DNA from 3 places in the Staphylococcus argenteus genome. Region 3 is predicted to be linked to each of the others. Evidence: predicted binding sites of a transcription regulator. Region 3 holds the regulator's gene; each other region holds the start of a gene.
What was found. The regulator Rex, encoded in region 3, represses fermentation and respiration genes when NADH is low (regulators of the CRP and FNR family bind a similar motif). The targets are predictions, from matches to a motif close to TTGTGAAATATTTCACAA.
Positions count from the first base shown of each region.

Region 1: the regulator Rex is predicted to act here: its motif matches at 3,736-3,753, upstream of SAMSHR1132_RS11810 (nitrate reductase subunit alpha).
Region 2: the regulator Rex is predicted to act here: its motif matches at 2,946-2,963, upstream of SAMSHR1132_RS11765 (nitrate/nitrite transporter).

Region 1 covers NC_016941.1:2,403,909-2,409,834, reverse strand. The annotation lists gene nirB (nitrite reductase large subunit NirB) at 1-2,251, shown strand, start outside; gene nirD (nitrite reductase small subunit NirD) at 2,255-2,569, shown strand; gene cobA (uroporphyrinogen-III C-methyltransferase) at 2,560-3,537, shown strand; gene SAMSHR1132_RS11810 (nitrate reductase subunit alpha) at 3,843-5,926, shown strand, end outside.
Region 2 covers NC_016941.1:2,392,318-2,398,243, reverse strand. The annotation lists gene nreB (nitrate respiration regulation sensor histidine kinase NreB) at 1-257, shown strand, start outside; gene nreC (nitrate respiration regulation response regulator NreC) at 280-933, shown strand; gene SAMSHR1132_RS11775 (MerR family transcriptional regulator) at 1,130-1,849, opposite strand; gene SAMSHR1132_RS11770 (DUF2268 domain-containing protein) at 1,828-2,742, opposite strand; gene SAMSHR1132_RS11765 (nitrate/nitrite transporter) at 3,114-4,286, shown strand; gene SAMSHR1132_RS11760 (Hsp20 family protein) at 4,376-4,813, opposite strand; gene SAMSHR1132_RS11755 (MarR family winged helix-turn-helix transcriptional regulator) at 5,031-5,477, opposite strand; gene SAMSHR1132_RS11750 (DUF3139 domain-containing protein) at 5,875-5,926, shown strand, end outside.
Region 3 covers NC_016941.1:2,032,649-2,038,574, reverse strand. The annotation lists gene SAMSHR1132_RS09930 (ABC-F family ATP-binding cassette domain-containing protein) at 1-1,338, opposite strand, end outside; gene SAMSHR1132_RS09925 (redox-sensing transcriptional repressor Rex) at 1,592-2,227, shown strand; gene SAMSHR1132_RS09920 (YeeE/YedE family protein) at 2,526-3,608, shown strand; gene SAMSHR1132_RS09915 (sulfurtransferase TusA family protein) at 3,683-3,907, shown strand; gene SAMSHR1132_RS09910 (ammonium transporter) at 4,123-5,373, shown strand; gene SAMSHR1132_RS09905 (LacI family DNA-binding transcriptional regulator) at 5,544-5,926, shown strand, end outside.

The DNA.
Region 1 (5,926 bases), 370 kb from region 3:
ACAAAATAAAATGACTGTTGAAGAAACAATTATGAATCCTTATGAGTGGTATGAGGAACACGATATTAAGTTAATTACAAATGATCCCGTAGTTGAAGTAGATAGAGAGAATCAAAATGTAACGACTGCTAATGGCGTTGAAGTTGCATACGATAAGTTGATTTTTGCGACAGGATCTAAGGCATTTGTCATTCCTGTTCCAGGTTCAACATTACCAAGTGTTATTGGTTGGAGAACGATTGATGACACTGAAAAAATGATGGACATTGCTAAGACCAAAAAGAAAGCGATAGTTATTGGTGGGGGCTTATTAGGTTTAGAATGTGCGCGTGGTTTATTAGATCAAGGTATGGAAGTGACAGTGTTACATTTAGCTGAATGGTTAATGGAAATGCAGTTAGACCGTAAAGCTGGTAACATGCTTAAAGCTGATCTAGAAAAGCAAGGTATGAAGTTTGAAATGCAAGCGAACACAACTGAAATCTTAGGCGAAGATGATGTTGAAGGCGTTAAATTAGCAGATGGACGTGAAATTCCAGCAGACTTAGTTGTCATGGCGGTTGGTATCAGACCGTATACTGAAGTCGCAAAAGAATCAGGTTTAGAAGTTAATCGAGGTATTGTAGTCAATGATGTGATGCAAACAAGTGATAATAATATATATGCTGTCGGTGAATGTGCAGAACATAACGGTAAAGTTTATGGACTTGTTGCGCCATTATATGAACAAGGTAAAGTATTAGCAGACTATTTAACGGGTAACGAAACAAATGGATACAAAGGTTCCACAACATTTACATCATTGAAAGTGTCAGGATGTGACTTGTATAGCGCTGGTCAAATTGTTGAAAATGCTGAAATTAAAGGGATTGAAATATTTAATAGCATTGATAATAACTATAAGAAGATATTTTTAAAAGACGGTAATGTGGTAGGTGCAGTGTTATATGGTGACATTGATGATGGTTCGCGCTTCTATAACATGATGAAAAAAGGTGAATCCACTGAAGATTATACACTTGTATCATTGCTTACTAAAGGCGGAGAAGAGGCAACAACATCAATTGCAGATATGGCAGATGATGAAACGATTTGTGGCTGTAATGGTGTTGATAAAGGCACTATAGTAAATGCGATTACAGAAAATGGCTTTACAACAGTTGAAGAAGTAACGGCTAAAACAAAAGCGGGTAATTCATGTGGTAAATGTAAACCGCAAATTGCTCAAATTTTGGAGCATACCTTAGGTGATGACTTTGTTGCTGCAAAACCTGCTGGTATATGTGGTTGTACAGATTTGACACGCGATCAAATTGTAACGCAAATACGAGCGAAAGGTTTAAAAACATCTAAAGAAGTTCGACATGTTTTAAACTTTAAAAATAAAGGTGGCTGTCCAAAATGTCGACCAGCGATTAACTATTATTTAAATATGGTTTATCCACATGATCATGAAGATGAAAGAGAATCAAGATTTGCTAACGAACGTTACCATGCGAATATTCAAAATGATGGTACATTTTCTGTTATTCCTCAAATGCGTGGAGGTGTTACAGATGCAGATCAACTAATTCGTCTAGGAGAAGTGGCTAAGAAATATCATGTACCACTGGTTAAAGTGACAGGTTCACAACGTGTTGGTTTATATGGAGTTAAAAAAGAAGAATTACCAAATATATGGGAAGACCTAGGTATGCGCTCGGCATCAGCATATGGTAAGAAAACACGCTCAGTTAAAAGCTGTGTTGGTAAAGAATTTTGTCGATTCGGTACGCAATACACGACGCGACTTGGCATTCGTTTAGAAAAAACATTTGAATACATCGATACGCCTCATAAATTTAAAATGGGTGTATCAGGTTGCCCAAGAAGTTGTGTTGAATCAGGTGTTAAAGATTTTGGTATTATCTCAGTTGAAAATGGATTCCAAATCTACATCGGTGGTAATGGTGGTACAGAAGTTGAAAAGGGAGAATTTTTAACAACTGTAGAAACAGAAGATGAAGTAATTAAATTATGTGGTGCTTTGATGCAATATTATCGTGAAACAGGTATATATGCTGAAAGAACGGCGCCGTGGTTAAGAAGACTTGGATTTGAAAATGTCAAAGAAGTGTTACTTAACCCAGAAAGACAAAATGAACTATTCGAACGCATAATGGATGCTAAAAAAGCAGTCGAAGCTGAACCTTGGGAAGCAATAACTAGCAATGCGCAAGCACGTAAAATTTTTGAAGTGGAGAAGGTGTAATACATGGAAATAAAAGAAAAAATTAAAGTGACAACTATAGATGAATTAACACCCCTAATCGGAAAAAAGGTTATTGTTAAAGGCAAAGAGGTAGGATTGTTTTTAACAGAAAGTGGTAAAATTCATGCGATTCACAATATCTGTCCACATAAACAAGGGCCATTATCTGAAGGAACAGTGAGTGGTGAATATGTATTTTGCCCACTCCACGATCAAAAAATTGATTTAAATACAGGTATCGTTCAAGAACCTGATGAAGGTTGTGTAGATGTTTATGAGGTAGAAGTTACAGACGGGAACGTATATATATGTCTGTAGATGATTATGGCAAGGTTTACTTGATAGGGGCGGGCCCAGGTAATCCGAATTATTTAACTAAAAAAGCTGAGCGATTAATACGTGAAGCGGATGTCATACTATATGATCGATTAGTGAATCCGTTAATTTTACAATATGCGAAGTCGACTACTGAAATTATCGATGTTGGTAAAAAGCCTTATGCAAAACACATTCAACAAGAAAAAATAAATGAATGTATCGTGGAAGCAGCACGTCGATATAATAAGGTTGTTAGGCTTAAAGGCGGCGATCCAGCGATATTTGGTCGTGTGCAAGAAGAAGTCGATACACTAAATGAACATCATATTGCGTTTGAAATTGTACCAGGAGTGACATCTGCAAGCGCAGCTGTTGCTACGATGCAGACAGGTTTAACAATGCGTACAGTTGCTAAAAGTGTGACATTTTCGACAGGTCACTTTAAAGATTCAGAAGAAAATGAAGTTGATGTCAATTCCTTAGTGAGTGGTGGCACGTTAGCAATTTATATGGGAGTAAAACGTTTAGGGAAAATTATCACACAGATACAACAATACACAGATATTGATTATCCGATAGCGATTGTCTTTCAAGCATCGTGTTTTAATGAGTTTGTTGTTAAAGGGCGTTTAAGTAATATCATTTCAAAACTGCAACACTATTCAATTGAGGCGAAACCGGGTATATGTATTATTGGTGAAGTTGTTGGTTATACTGAAAAGAATCACAAATCATTAGATCCTACGAAACAATTTTATGTTGTAAGTGGTTCTAAGCATGACGCCCTTATGCTCTGTGAACATTTATATGACGAAGGTTATGGCTGTATGCTAAATCCAAATGATACATCGAATGGCACATATCATCCGTCGCAATATAGTTATTATGATACGTTTATTAAGCAACAAGAAAATGTGACATATATTTCAACCGAGTGTGCAGATACTAATACAGTACTATGTCATTAATTTATTAAAAAATGTATAAGTAAGGTTTCAACCGAGTGAATATATTCGTGTTGAAGCCTTATTTGTCGTTGTACCAAATTTCAAAGATTTAGGTTGGCAATAAGTATGACCATACATGATTGTATAGTATTTCAATAAAATCCTGTTATTGATAGGGAAATTCCTATAGTTATTAGGTAATTCCCTAATATTTTATGTTTGTGAAAAAATGTACAATCTAATTAAAGCAATAGTCTTGGGCATTTTAAAGTATTAAAAAACACGACATCTACACATCGTATTTTTATACGTAGGAGGATATAAATATGGGAAAATTTGGATTGAATTTCTTTAAACCAACAGAAAAATTTAATGGAAATTGGTCGATCCTTGAAAGTAAAAGTAGAGAATGGGAAAAAATGTACAGAGAACGTTGGAGCCATGATAAAGAAGTAAGAACAACGCATGGTGTTAACTGTACAGGGTCATGTTCTTGGAAAGTGTTTGTGAAAAATGGTGTTATTACCTGGGAAAACCAACAAACTGACTATCCAAGTTGTGGACCGGATATGCCTGAATATGAACCGAGAGGATGTCCTCGAGGTGCGTCATTCTCTTGGTATGAATACAGTCCACTTCGAATCAAATATCCATATATTCGTGGAAAACTTTGGGATTTATGGACTGAAGCATTAGAAGAAAACAATGGTAATCGCGTTGCTGCATGGGCGTCTATTGTTGAAAATGAAGACAAAGCCAAACAGTATAAGCAAGCCCGAGGTATGGGAGGGCATGTGCGTTCCAATTGGAAAGATGTTACAGATATAATCGCGGCACAATTACTGTATACAATAAAAAAATATGGTCCTGACAGAATCGCTGGATTCACACCAATCCCAGCGATGTCTATGATTAGCTATGCGGCTGGTGCTCGATTTATCAACTTACTTGGGGGAGAAATGCTTAGTTTTTATGACTGGTATGCAGATTTACCTCCGGCATCTCCACAAATTTGGGGAGAGCAAACAGATGTGCCTGAATCAAGTGACTGGTATAACGCCTCATACATAATTATGTGGGGATCTAATGTACCACTAACACGTACGCCAGACGCACATTTTATGACAGAAGTTCGCTATAAAGGTACAAAAGTTATTTCAGTAGCACCTGATTATGCAGAAAATGTGAAGTTTGCTGATAACTGGTTAGCACCGAATCCTGGTTCAGATGCTGCAATTGCACAAGCAATGACACACGTTATTTTACAAGAACATTATGTTAACCAACCTAATGAACGCTTTATAAATTACGCCAAACAATATACAGACATGCCATTTATCATTATGTTAGATGAAGATGAAAATGGATATAAAGCGGGTCGATTTTTAAGAGCGAGTGACTTAGGTCAAACAACAGAACAAGGTGAATGGAAACCAGTTATTCATGATGCAATCAGCGATAGTTTAGTCGTACCTAATGGCACAATGGGTCAACGTTGGGAAGAAGGTAAGAAGTGGAACTTAAAACTAGAAACAGAAGATGGTTCTAAAATTAACCCTACGTTATCAATGACAGAAGGTGGATACGAATTAGAAACGATTCAATTTCCTTACTTTGATAGTGATGGAGATGGCATATTTGAACGTCCAATCCCAACAAGACAAGTTACTTTAGCAAATGGTGACAAAGTTCGAATTGCTACAATTTTTGACTTAATGGCGAGTCAATATGGTGTTCGACGTTTTAATCATGAATTAGAATCAAAAGGTTATGACGATGCAGAGTCAAAATATACACCTTCTTGGCAAGAAGCAATTTCAGGTGTTAAACAAAGCGTTGTCATTCAAGTAGCTAAAGAATTTGCGCAAAACGCCATCGATACTGAAGGACGTTCAATGATTATCATGGGTGCAGGTATTAACCATTGGTTTAACTCAGATACTATTTATCGTTCGATTTTAAACTTAGTTATGTTATGTGGCTGTCAAGGTGTGAATGGTGGCGGTTGGGCTCACTATGTGGGACAAGAAAAATGTCGTCCAATAGAAGGCTGGAGTACTGTCGCTTTTGCGAAAGACTGGCAAGGACCACCACGTTTACAAAATGGAACAAGTTGGTTCTACTTTGCGACAGACCAATGGAAATATGAAGAGTCTAATGTAGATAGATTAAAATCTCCATTAGCTAAAACAGAGGAGTTAAAACACCAACATCCAGCTGATTATAATGTGTTAGCAGCTAGACTTGGTTGGTTACCATCATACCCACAGTTTAATAAAAATAGCTTGTTGTTTGCAGAAGAAGCCAAAGATGAAGGTATAGATTCAAATGAAGAGATTTTGCAACGCGCAATAGATGAAGTTAAGTCAAAACAAACGCAATTTGCGATAGAAGATCCGGATTTGAAAAA
Region 2 (5,926 bases), 360 kb from region 3:
TTGTACAAGAAGCTACATTAAATGCGTTGAAATATGCTGATATTAATGACATACATGTAACGATTTGTCAGCAAGATCAACATTTAGTCGCAGAAGTCATAGATTATGGGAATGGATTTGACCCTAGTTCGAAACCTAAAGGATCAGGTCTTGGTTTGTATGGGATGAATGAGCGGGCAGAACTTGTGAATGGTATTGTGGATATTGAAACAAAGATTGGTGAGGGTACCAAAGTTAGATTAAGTATTCCAATTTGAAACATGCAGTGGGGGAATGAAATTGAAAATAGTAATTGCTGATGATCACGCTGTAGTGCGTACAGGATTTTCTATGATTTTAAATTATCAAGATGATATGGAAGTAGTTGCAACTGCTGCAGACGGTGTTGAGGCTTATCAAAAAGTTATGGAATATAAACCGGATGTATTGCTTTTAGATTTGAGTATGCCGCCTGGAGAATCAGGGCTTATCGCTACAAGTAAAATTGCTGATAGTTTTCCAGAAACTAAAATCTTAATATTAACGATGTTTGATGATGAAGAATATTTATTCCATGTGTTACGTAATGGCGCAAAAGGTTATATTTTAAAAAATGCACCAGATGAACAGTTATTGTTAGCTATTCGAACTGTATACAAAGGTGGAACTTATGTAGATATGAAAATGACAACATCATTAGTGAATGAGTTTGTATCTAATTCAAATCAGGATACTGCAAACACATCAGATCCTTTTAAAATCTTATCAAAACGAGAACTAGAAATATTGCCACTTATTGCTAAAGGTTACGGGAATAAAGAAATTGCAGAGAAATTATTTGTATCTGTGAAAACTGTAGAAGCGCATAAAACACACATAATGACGAAGCTTGGGTTGAAAAGTAAACCAGAATTAGTTGAATATGCGCTAAAAAAGAAACTGTTAGATTTTTAGTTGTTATAAGAGCGCCAGAAGACGAAAACGTCTCCTGGCGCTCTTATAATGTGGTTGTTTTATTGTCCATTAAACATATATGCTTCGTTTTCCATAATAAGAAGTTTTCTGGTTTGTCTAATGTTGTTGGATAAGAGAAATATAATGTGGTTATTTGTATTCAAATTTATATCATTTTAAATTGATTTTCATTACTTTATTTACATAAAAAGTAATGGACAGCTTTTGAAATGTACGAAGTTAAATCTTCGTTATGGTAAGTACTAAAATAATCATTAAAGCGCGTATCATTTTCATATGTTTTAGCAATACAACATAATGTACTATCATCAAAATCTGCAATGGTAATCATTAACTTTTTCCATTTTAATACGATATCTCGACAATCTTGAATTGGATGATTATTTAAAGACATTCGGTTAAATTGATTGAATAATGATGTCATTTCATCATGTATATCATCAATTTGAAGACTATCTTGATGTTTAATAAATGATTGATATGATTTTGTATTACCATACTTTATTGAAGCTTCTGTTTCATATTGTGATTGTAAAGGGTTATTTAAAATGCCAGAATTCAATAGTGAATCACCATTAACAAAATTACTTATTGATTGTTGTATAGCTTGTAAGTCAGAAATTTTTTTATCCAAATTTGTAAGTTCTTCAGATAATATTTTGCGAAGTTCATTATTATCATATGAAATATATTGCTTTATTTTAGAAATATCTAAGTCTAAAGATTTAAACACTAAAATTTTCTGTAACTTTTCTAAATCTTGTTGTTCATAAATACGATAATTTTTATTATTTTTCTTTGGTAATAATAAGCCAATTTCATCATAGTAATGTAAAGTTCTTTTTGTAACACCTGTAATCTTCATGATGTCTTTTATAGTGTATGTGTATGCCAAAATTCAGTCACCTCGTTCATAATTTTTTTAGCCGGCATGATTGTAGCCTTTTCAATCGGAATACCAGTCTTCTCTAAAAAATATTTTATTAAGTAATAGCCACAAGCATATCCTGCAGCGTGCGGTAAGCCAACGGGTTGTCTACCTTGAATTGTACTTATTTCGTCGCCAAACAGGTAAGGTATCGCATCAAACATATGATTCAAGTGTAAATGATTATAAATAGTTTCTTTGATTTTAATATTGTCACTGTCCCAATCTATATTTGTTACCCAAGGACCAACGTAATGTTGACCATATAATGCTTCTACATAATTTTCAGCTAAACCTTCCGAAATAATTAATTCAAGAAGACTGCCTCCATCCCATTTAACATATTGGTATCGCATATTGTGATTTGTCTCATGTGCAATAATGCCTTTTATCGAATATAAAGTACTTGGACTTGGGACTAAGTAAAGCATAATATAACCTGGGATGCCACCTTCGCCGCAGCGATTTTCGTTTAATGACATCATTGGCTTTTTACTATCTCCAAGTAAAACAGTGAAGTTATAATTGGATATTTTAGATTTAATACCGTACTTTTCAAAATGATTTATAGCATTTTTTAAATATTGTTCACAGTTGTGCCAAAATAAATCGTCAAAGTATTGAATTGAGGATTTATCCGACTCATTAATATGCTCAGGTGATTTTTGGAATGCATCTAATAATTGAATTGCACTAAATGATTGCGACTTGTCATTTTGAATTGGAATATTTTGTGTGTCGAACTTTCCTCTAAACGGTACTAAAATTTCATTTGTGAAAAATGATACACGTTCATTTAATGGTATTTTTAACAATTGATTATATATATAATCGCTTCTAATAATGTTGATTTTGTACATTGTATCCCTCCTTATATAGTCATCATAAAGGGTGACGTAACGTGATACTCAAGAAGAAAATATAACCTATTTTATGTTTGATAATAAGGGACCGTTATTTAATAGGAAATTTTCGTTTTTTAATCATAATAAAAGATTGTCTTTTTTGAATAATGTGCAATATTGTATAGGGGAAATCACCATCTAAATAAGGGAATATCCTTATGTTCATTTTTTCACAATCATTATAAAATAAATGTGTAATCAATACTTTGTCTATGAATAATGTTTTCATACATGTGAATGCATTTTTAAATAACATTGACCTCTAACCGTATAGACAGAGTATTGATATCTATTAAAAATATATTATTTTGATGAAGGTGAAACGTATGTATAAGACAAAAGGTGGCTTTCAACTAACATTACAAACTTTAAGTTTAGTTGTTGGGTTTATGGCGTGGAGTATTATAGCGCCGTTAATGCCATTCATTAAACAAGATGTCAATGTTACAGAAGGACAAATCTCGATGATTTTAGCCATACCAGTAATTTTGGGATCCGTACTTCGTGTGCCATTTGGTTATTTAACAAATATTATTGGCGCAAAATGGGTATTCTTTACTAGCTTTATTGTATTATTATTCCCAATTTACTTTTTAAGCCAAGCTCAAACACCGGGTATGTTGATGGTATCAGGATTCTTTTTAGGTGTGGGTGGCGCGATTTTCTCAGTTGGTGTAACTTCTGTTCCTAAATATTTCCCTAAAGAAAAAGTAGGCCTAGCAAATGGTATTTATGGTATGGGGAATATTGGGACAGCGGTATCCTCTTTTTTAGCACCACCGATAGCTGGCATCATCGGTTGGCAAACAACAGTTAGAAGCTATTTGATTATTATTGCGTTGTTCGCATTAATCATGTTTATCTTTGGAGATGCACAAGAACGTAAAGTTAAAGTGCCATTAATGGCTCAAATGAGAACACTATCTAAAAACTATAAGCTATATTATTTAAGTTTATGGTATTTTATTACGTTTGGTGCTTTTGTAGCGTTTGGTATATTTTTACCAAACTATTTAGTGAACCACTTTGGTATTGATAAGGTAGATGCAGGAATTCGTTCAGGTGTATTCATTGCGCTGGCAACATTTTTAAGACCAGTCGGTGGTATGCTTGGAGATAAATTTAATGCAGTTAAAGTACTGATGATTGATTTTATAGTGATGATTATAGGTGCAGTTATATTAGGTATCTCGGACCATATCGCATTATTTACTGTAGGTTGTTTAACAATTAGTGTATGTGCCGGAATCGGTAATGGTTTAATCTTTAAATTAGTACCATCATACTTTTCAAAAGAAGCTGGTTCGGCGAATGGTATCGTATCTATGATGGGTGGTCTAGGAGGATTCTTCCCACCATTGGTTATAACATATGTTGCTAATTTAACTGGCTCAAGCCACCTCGCGTTTATTTTTCTAGCATTTTTTGGCGTCATCGCATTATTAACGATGCGACATTTGTATCAGAAAGAATATGGCGCTTTGAAAAAAACGAGTTAATAAAACATTATTAAAATTAAGATATTTAAAAAGCCTTAATCTTCATGTACCTATGTAGGGACATGTTATTAAGGCTTGGTTGTATTTAATTAAGAAATCGGAATTGTTGTTGATGACGACGTATCTTGATTTGGTTGAATTTTAGGCAATGTCATTGTTAAAAGACCATTTTCAAAATTTGCAGTGATTTTATTTTTATCGATATTTTCAAAATCGAATTGACGATATAATTGATTAGCTTTTCGTTCATCTAAAGTTAAGTTTTCATTTGGATGTTTTAAATGTTTAACAGCTTGTATCGTTAAAACATCATTATTAAAATCTATCTGGATATCTTCTTTATTGACACCGGATAGTTCTGATTCTATATAAAAAACATTATCTATTTCATATATATTTGTGGGGAACGTGGGTGAAGAAAAATAATTAAATACTTGTTTCCCTAAATCTTTAAATGTGTCACTCGGATTATTATTAAAAATGTTTTGACTATCGAATTGATTGAAATTCATTATAATCACTTCCATTATTATATTTGTTGTATAAAGTCATTATATGAGTAGTAAATAAAAAGATAAAGTAAAAGGGGATAAATGATCAATAGGTATAGGTATGTATAGGAAGGAAAATGCAATAAGAATCAGGGCAAACGAAATAAGCATCGAAATTCACGTAACAATGTAAAAGATAATGAATAAAGATATTTATTCCTATTTCTGCCCTTTTTCTTATGCAAAAGGGGTATTACTTTTTGTCGTAATTGTCGAAATTTTTAGAAACAAAATTACGCAAATTTTGGATTAAATCAGATGCTTCAGGACCTGAAATATTAAATTCTTTAAATACTTTAATTGAAATTTCTGTCAGTGGCTCTTTAATTTCTTTACCATGTTCTGTAAGTGAAATTTGAAGATTTCTTTCGTCTTTTTCTTCACGTGTGCGAACGACATAATTTTTCTTTTCTAATTTCTTTAATAATGGTGTCAATGTTCCAGAATCAAGGAAGACACGTTCACCTAATTTTTTGATGTTAAGTTTCTCATCATTTTCAATCGCCATTAAAACAATGTAACCTGTATAGGTTAAATCATACTCTTTCAGATATGTTGTATATTTTTTGATTATTTCTTTTGAAGAAACGTAAAATAAAAAACATAGCTGTTTACTAAGATAACTGTTTTCTACATACATCCAATCACTCCTTGTTAAAATAAACAATATTATGAAGTGTAATAGTTGTCAAGTACTGATTTCATCGCAATCATCGAATTGTCTTAAATTGAATTTTAATGTTAAAAAATACAATTCTGAATTATAACCTAGTATTTTTATCGGTAATGGGCGGATTGAAAGTTTTTTACAATTGCCACGAATGCAATTATATCAATCTTAATCGTTCAAAGTAGTCAATTATTTTAATTAATAGTAAAATGTGATTTGTTATTAAATTTAATAAAAGATGTGCATTTGAAATTCAAATTTTATCATTAAAATTGTGAATAAAAAAATTGTTACAATCTGGTAAAATCTCTTTATTAAATAAATTTATTCGTTCATACTGAACAGATAATCAAAAAGGAGTCGTATAATGAAGAAGAAAAGCAATGTTTTTAAAGTTGTCATCATATTATTTATTTCAT
Region 3 (5,926 bases):
ATCGTTGATAATTTTTTTGACATCATCTTGTACGAATAAGAAACGTCCAAGTACTGCACGTATATCTTTTTCATTCATTAAAGGATATTGATCCCATACATAATCTAAAATGGATTTATTAGATTTAAATTCAGCTTGCTTTTGGTCATAATAACCAATTTGCAAATTTGCTCCAAAAGTAATATTGCCACCAAGTGCTTGTTGTTCATTAGCGATTGTTTTAATCAATGTTGATTTTCCAATACCGTTAGGCCCGATAATAGCAATATGGTCACCTTTTGAAACTTCAATGTTAATAGGTTGGGTAATAGGTGTTTGGTAACCAATTTCTAAATGTTTAATGTGCATGACATCGTTGCCTGTATTACGGTCAAAGCCGAATTGTATATTCGCACTTTTAGCATCTAACATTGGTTTATCAATACGTTCCATTTTTTCTAAAATTTTACGTCTACTTTTTGCCATGCCACTAGTGGAGGCACGTGTAATATTCTTCTCAACAAATGTTTCTAAACGTTTAATTTCTTCTTGTTGATTTTCATATTCTTGCATCCGCTTTTCATAATATAAATCACGTTGCTTAATAAATTGATCATAGTTACCAACATAGCGTTTGACGTCACCCAAGGCTACATCATAAATTTGAGTTACAATTTTATCTAAAAAGTAACGATCGTGACTGATAATTACGATTGCACCTTTAAAATAACGTAAATAATCTTCAAGCCACTTAGTTGTTTCTAAGTCTAAATGGTTAGTAGGCTCATCTAAAAGTAATAAATCAGGTTCATTTAATAACATTTGAGCTAATGAAAGGCGTGTTTTTTGACCACCACTAAAGTTATTTATGGGTTTATTAAAATCGTTTTCAGTGAAATTTAAACCATGCAACACAGTTTTAATTTTACTCTCGTATTGATACCCATCTAATTGTTCAAATTGATTTGATAAAGATTCATATCGTGACATATGAGCTTTATATGAATCGCTATCATAATCATCTGCATGTTTAGCTAACCAATCGGTTTCTTCTTTAATTAATGCTTCCATGTTTTTAATATGTTCAAATGGTTTGGACATTTCTTCAAAAACCGTTGCGTTAGAGTTGAGTGTCATTTGTTGAGTTAAATAGCCAAGCTTTAGGTTTTTGATTTTGGACATATTTCCTGAATCGTAGTTTTCTACACCAGCTATAATTTTCATTAATGTTGATTTACCGGCACCATTTCTTCCTACTATACCTATACGTTCTCCTGTTTTTACTTCAAAATCAACATCAGTAAATATATCTTCACCATCGAACGATTTTGATATATGATTAAGTTGTAAAAGTATCATTCGATCTTCACCTTTCGTATTTCGTCAATTAGTTTTAGTTTACGATTTCAATCGTAATCATTACATTAATAACCATTTTACAGTATAAAACGCCGTCATGAAACTAAGATATTTATTTTTAAAATTCAATAATGTATAATATTTAAGTATTCATTGTAATCAATTATTTGTTTTTTAATAATCTAACAACTACGCTCTAACTCGTTTGAATACATAGATATAATTCATTCAAACACGAAGGAGGAAATAGCGAATGAGTGACCAAGTTAAAATTCCTCGAGCAACTTTAAAACGTTTACCGTTATATTATAGATTTGTGAGTTCATTAAAATCTAAAGGTATAGATCGTGTAAATTCAAAAGCGATTAGCGATGCGTTACAAATTGACTCGGCAACAATTCGTCGTGATTTTTCATATTTTGGCGAATTAGGTAAAAAAGGGTACGGATATAATATAGATAGTTTATTAGATTTCTTTAAATCTGAACTTAGCGAAAGTGATATGATAAAAATCGCAATTGTCGGAGTCGGGAACCTAGGGAAAGCATTACTCACATATAACTTTTCAATTCATGACGATATGACTATTACTGAAGCATTTGATATTAAAGAAGATATTATTGGCCAAAAAATAGGGAATGTTATTGTAAAAGATAATAATGAATTAATAGCGACATTGAAGAAAGAAGAAATCGATGTTGTGATCTTAACGACACCAGAGAGAGTAGCTCAAAAAATAGCAGATGAACTTGTTCAAGCTGGTGTAAAAGGGATATTAAACTTTACGCCTGGCAGAATAAATACACCTTCAGATGTGCAAGTACATCAAATCGACTTAGGTATAGAATTACAGTCATTACTATTCTTTATGAAAAATTACAGTGAATAAATGTGATGTAGCTTTAAAGATTAACCTTGTTATATCTTAAATTATTTTTAAAGTCTGGGACAAAGTCTCAGGCTTTTTCTTATTGAATCTGAAATTTTAGTGGTAAATTAATGTATTGTTATGTCTTAATACAAGAAAATAATCATGTAAATTTATTGTTAAACAATCAACACAATCACTATTGGTTACAGATAGATAATATTCTATTGTATAGCAAAAATATTGTGTATAAGGTTGAAAATGAGGAAATCATCGCCTATAATACATACTAAACTTATCGGAAATAGGTGGTATTATAATGGTTTGGATGATTGTTAGTGGTTTATTAGTCGGGGGACTTTTAGGATTTGTTATGCAACGTACAAGATTTTGTTTAACAGGTGGTTTTCGTGATATGTACGTGCAAAAGAATAATAAAATGTTTTACGCATTATTAATAGCTATTACTATTCAAAGTGTCGGACTTTTAATTTTGACGGCAACTGGCGTTTTACAAATTCCTACACACAGTTTTCCTATATTAGGAACGATTATCGGCTCATTTATTTTTGGGATTGGAATTGTGCTAGCAGGCGGGTGTGCAACTGGTACATGGTATCGTGCCGGTGAAGGTTTGATAGGAAGTTGGATTGCTTTAATTTTGTATGCTATTACTGCTGCGATAACTAAGACAGGAATTTTGAAACCAGTAATGTATCAAATTAATCAATCAACGAATGTGAATAGTGATATATCTCAAACGACTGGAATACCTTTTTGGGTGTTAGTAGCAGCATTATCTATCATAACTACTGTACTTGTAGTTAGAACACTTAATAATAAAAAATCAAAAGTAGCAATTCCTAAATTGAAGCAGCGATATAGAGGTATCAGACATTATCTTTTCGAAAAGCGATATCATCCATTTATAGCTGCAATCGCAATAGGACTTATTGCTTTATTAGCATGGCCAATGAGTACATCGACTGGTAGGAATGCAGGGCTTGGAATTACAACGCCATCAGCAAATTTAGTCCATTTTTTAATTACCGGCGAAACAAAATTTATTGACTGGGGTGTCCTATTAGTTTTAGGGATATTTTTAGGTTCTTACATTGCAGCTAAAGGATCAAAAGAATTTAAATGGCGTTTGCCTGATAAGTTGACGATTCGTAACAGCGCTATAGGTGGTATATGTATGGGCTTCGGTGCTTCAGTAGCAGGGGGATGTTCCATAGGTAATGGTCTAGTTGAAACTGCCATGATGACTTGGCAAGGATGGATTGCACTAGCAGCGATGATTGCTGGCGTATGGACAATCAGTCATTTTATGTTTGTTCGTCCAATGAAGAAAGTTCAACAACAAGTTGATAAGGCGCAACAACAAACACAACTAGTATAAATGTGAGGAATTTCAAGAACAGGAAAGTAGGAAAAATCCATTTAATAATTTAATTGAAAAGAGGAGTGTTAATTATGATATATGAATTAGGTACAGTAGGTATGGTGTGTCCATTTCCATTGATTGAAGCACAAAAGAAAATGGCGACATTATCATCTGGAGATGAATTGAAAATTGATTTTGACTGTACACAAGCGACTGAAGCTATACCGAATTGGGCAGCAGAAAATGGATATCCCGTAACTAGTTTCGAACAAGTTGACAATGCTTCTTGGACGATTACAGTTCAAAAAGTATAACGATATTTATTGTTGCTAACACAAACATTAAAAAGGCTATTTTCTCTATATTAAAAGTGAGAAAATAGCCTTTTTATTATGGAAATATCAGGAATAAGTAAGTGTTAACAAAAAAAGGTTGTGTCATATTTTATTTCAATAGATGTCATATAATCTTACGCATTTTTGCATTTTATAAATTATCAGATTATTATGAAAACAAGGGAGTGGTAAGTATGAATCTTAACGACACAATATTTATGTTTTTATGTACATTATTAGTTTGGTTAATGACGCCAGGATTAAGTTTGTTTTATGGCGGATTAGTTCAATCTAAAAATGCACTTAATACTGTTATGCAAAGTATGGCAGCAATTGTTCTAGTAACATTTGTTTGGATAACAGTTGGTTTTACTATTAGTTTTGGAGATGGGAGCCTATGGTTTGGAAATTGGCAATATACACTTCTTAATCATGTAGGTTTTGCTACACAAGAAGATATAAGTCCACATATACCACTGGCATTATTTATGTTATTTCAAATGATGTTTTGTACGATTGCAATCTCAATTTTATCAGGTTCAATCGCTGAAAAAATGAAATTTATCCCGTATCTATTATTTGTAGTTATTTGGACAGCACTTGTTTATAGCCCGGTAGCACACTGGGTATGGGGTGGCGGTTGGATCAATAAACTTGGCGTATTAGATTTCGCTGGTGGTACAGTCGTTCATATTACATCAGGTGTTTCAGGTTTGGTACTGGCAATTATGATTGGAAAAGGTAACAAACAATCTGAATCTACACCTCATAATTTAATTATTACCTTAATTGGTGGTATTTTTGTGTGGATTGGATGGTACGGATTTAATGTAGGTAGTGCATTTACATTTGATCAAATTGCAATGCTAGCATTTACAAACACAGTTATTGCTGCAAGCGCAGGTGCTATAGGTTGGTTAATTTTAGAATATATTTTCAAAAAGACTACAAGTTTACTTGGGCTATTACTAGGTGCACTGGCTGGTCTTGTTGTCATTACGCCTGCAGCTGGATATGTAACATATCTTAGTGCAACAATTATGGCATTAATTGGTGGTATTTGTTGTTATATCGTCATTAATTATATAAAAGTGAAACTAAAATATCATGATGCGTTAGATGCATTTGGTATTCATGGTGTAGGTGGTATTATTGGTGCAGTATTAACAGCATTTTTCCAAAGTAAAAAAGCAAATCCGGATATTGATAATGGATTTATTTATACAGGTGATGTTCATATTATGTTAGTGCAAATACTTTGTGTTACAGCAGTAGTAATTTTTAGCGTAGTTATGACATTTATTATTGCGAAGGTAATTAAATTGATTACGCCGTTGTCTGTGACAGAGCAAGAAACAAATATAGGATTAGATAAAATTGTGCATGGTGAGCATGCTTATTTTGAAGGCGAGCTAAATAGGTTTAATAAACATATTCGATATTAAATTAAAAATACATAGAAAATAAATTGTCCTGACATCTGTTTAGAAAAATGATGTTAGGACATTTTCTGTTTTGTTAAATATTTTTTAGAAAGGAGATGAAATGTTATTTGAAGCGGTTACATATATGCTAAAATAAACTAAGCGTCATAAATAATGATAGGTGAGTAATTATGAAAAATATATCCGATATTGCCAAATTAGCAGGTGTTTCAAAAAGTACAGTATCTAGGTTTTTAAATAATGGATCTGTCAGTAAAAAAACAAGTGAAAAATTAACAAAAATTATCGCTGAGCATGACTATCAACCGAATCAGTTTGCACAAAGTTTAAGAGCCCGACAAACACATCTTATTGGCGCAATCATACCGAGAATGAATTCATACGCTGTAGATGAGACAATCAAAGGGTTAGCAAAACAATGTGAAAAATATGGATCTCAGTTAATCTTAAATTATACTGGACTAAACATTGAAGCAGAAATCCAAGCACTTGAAACATTAGCACGTAGTAAAGTAGATGGCATTGTTTTAATGGCTACAGATATTACTAATAA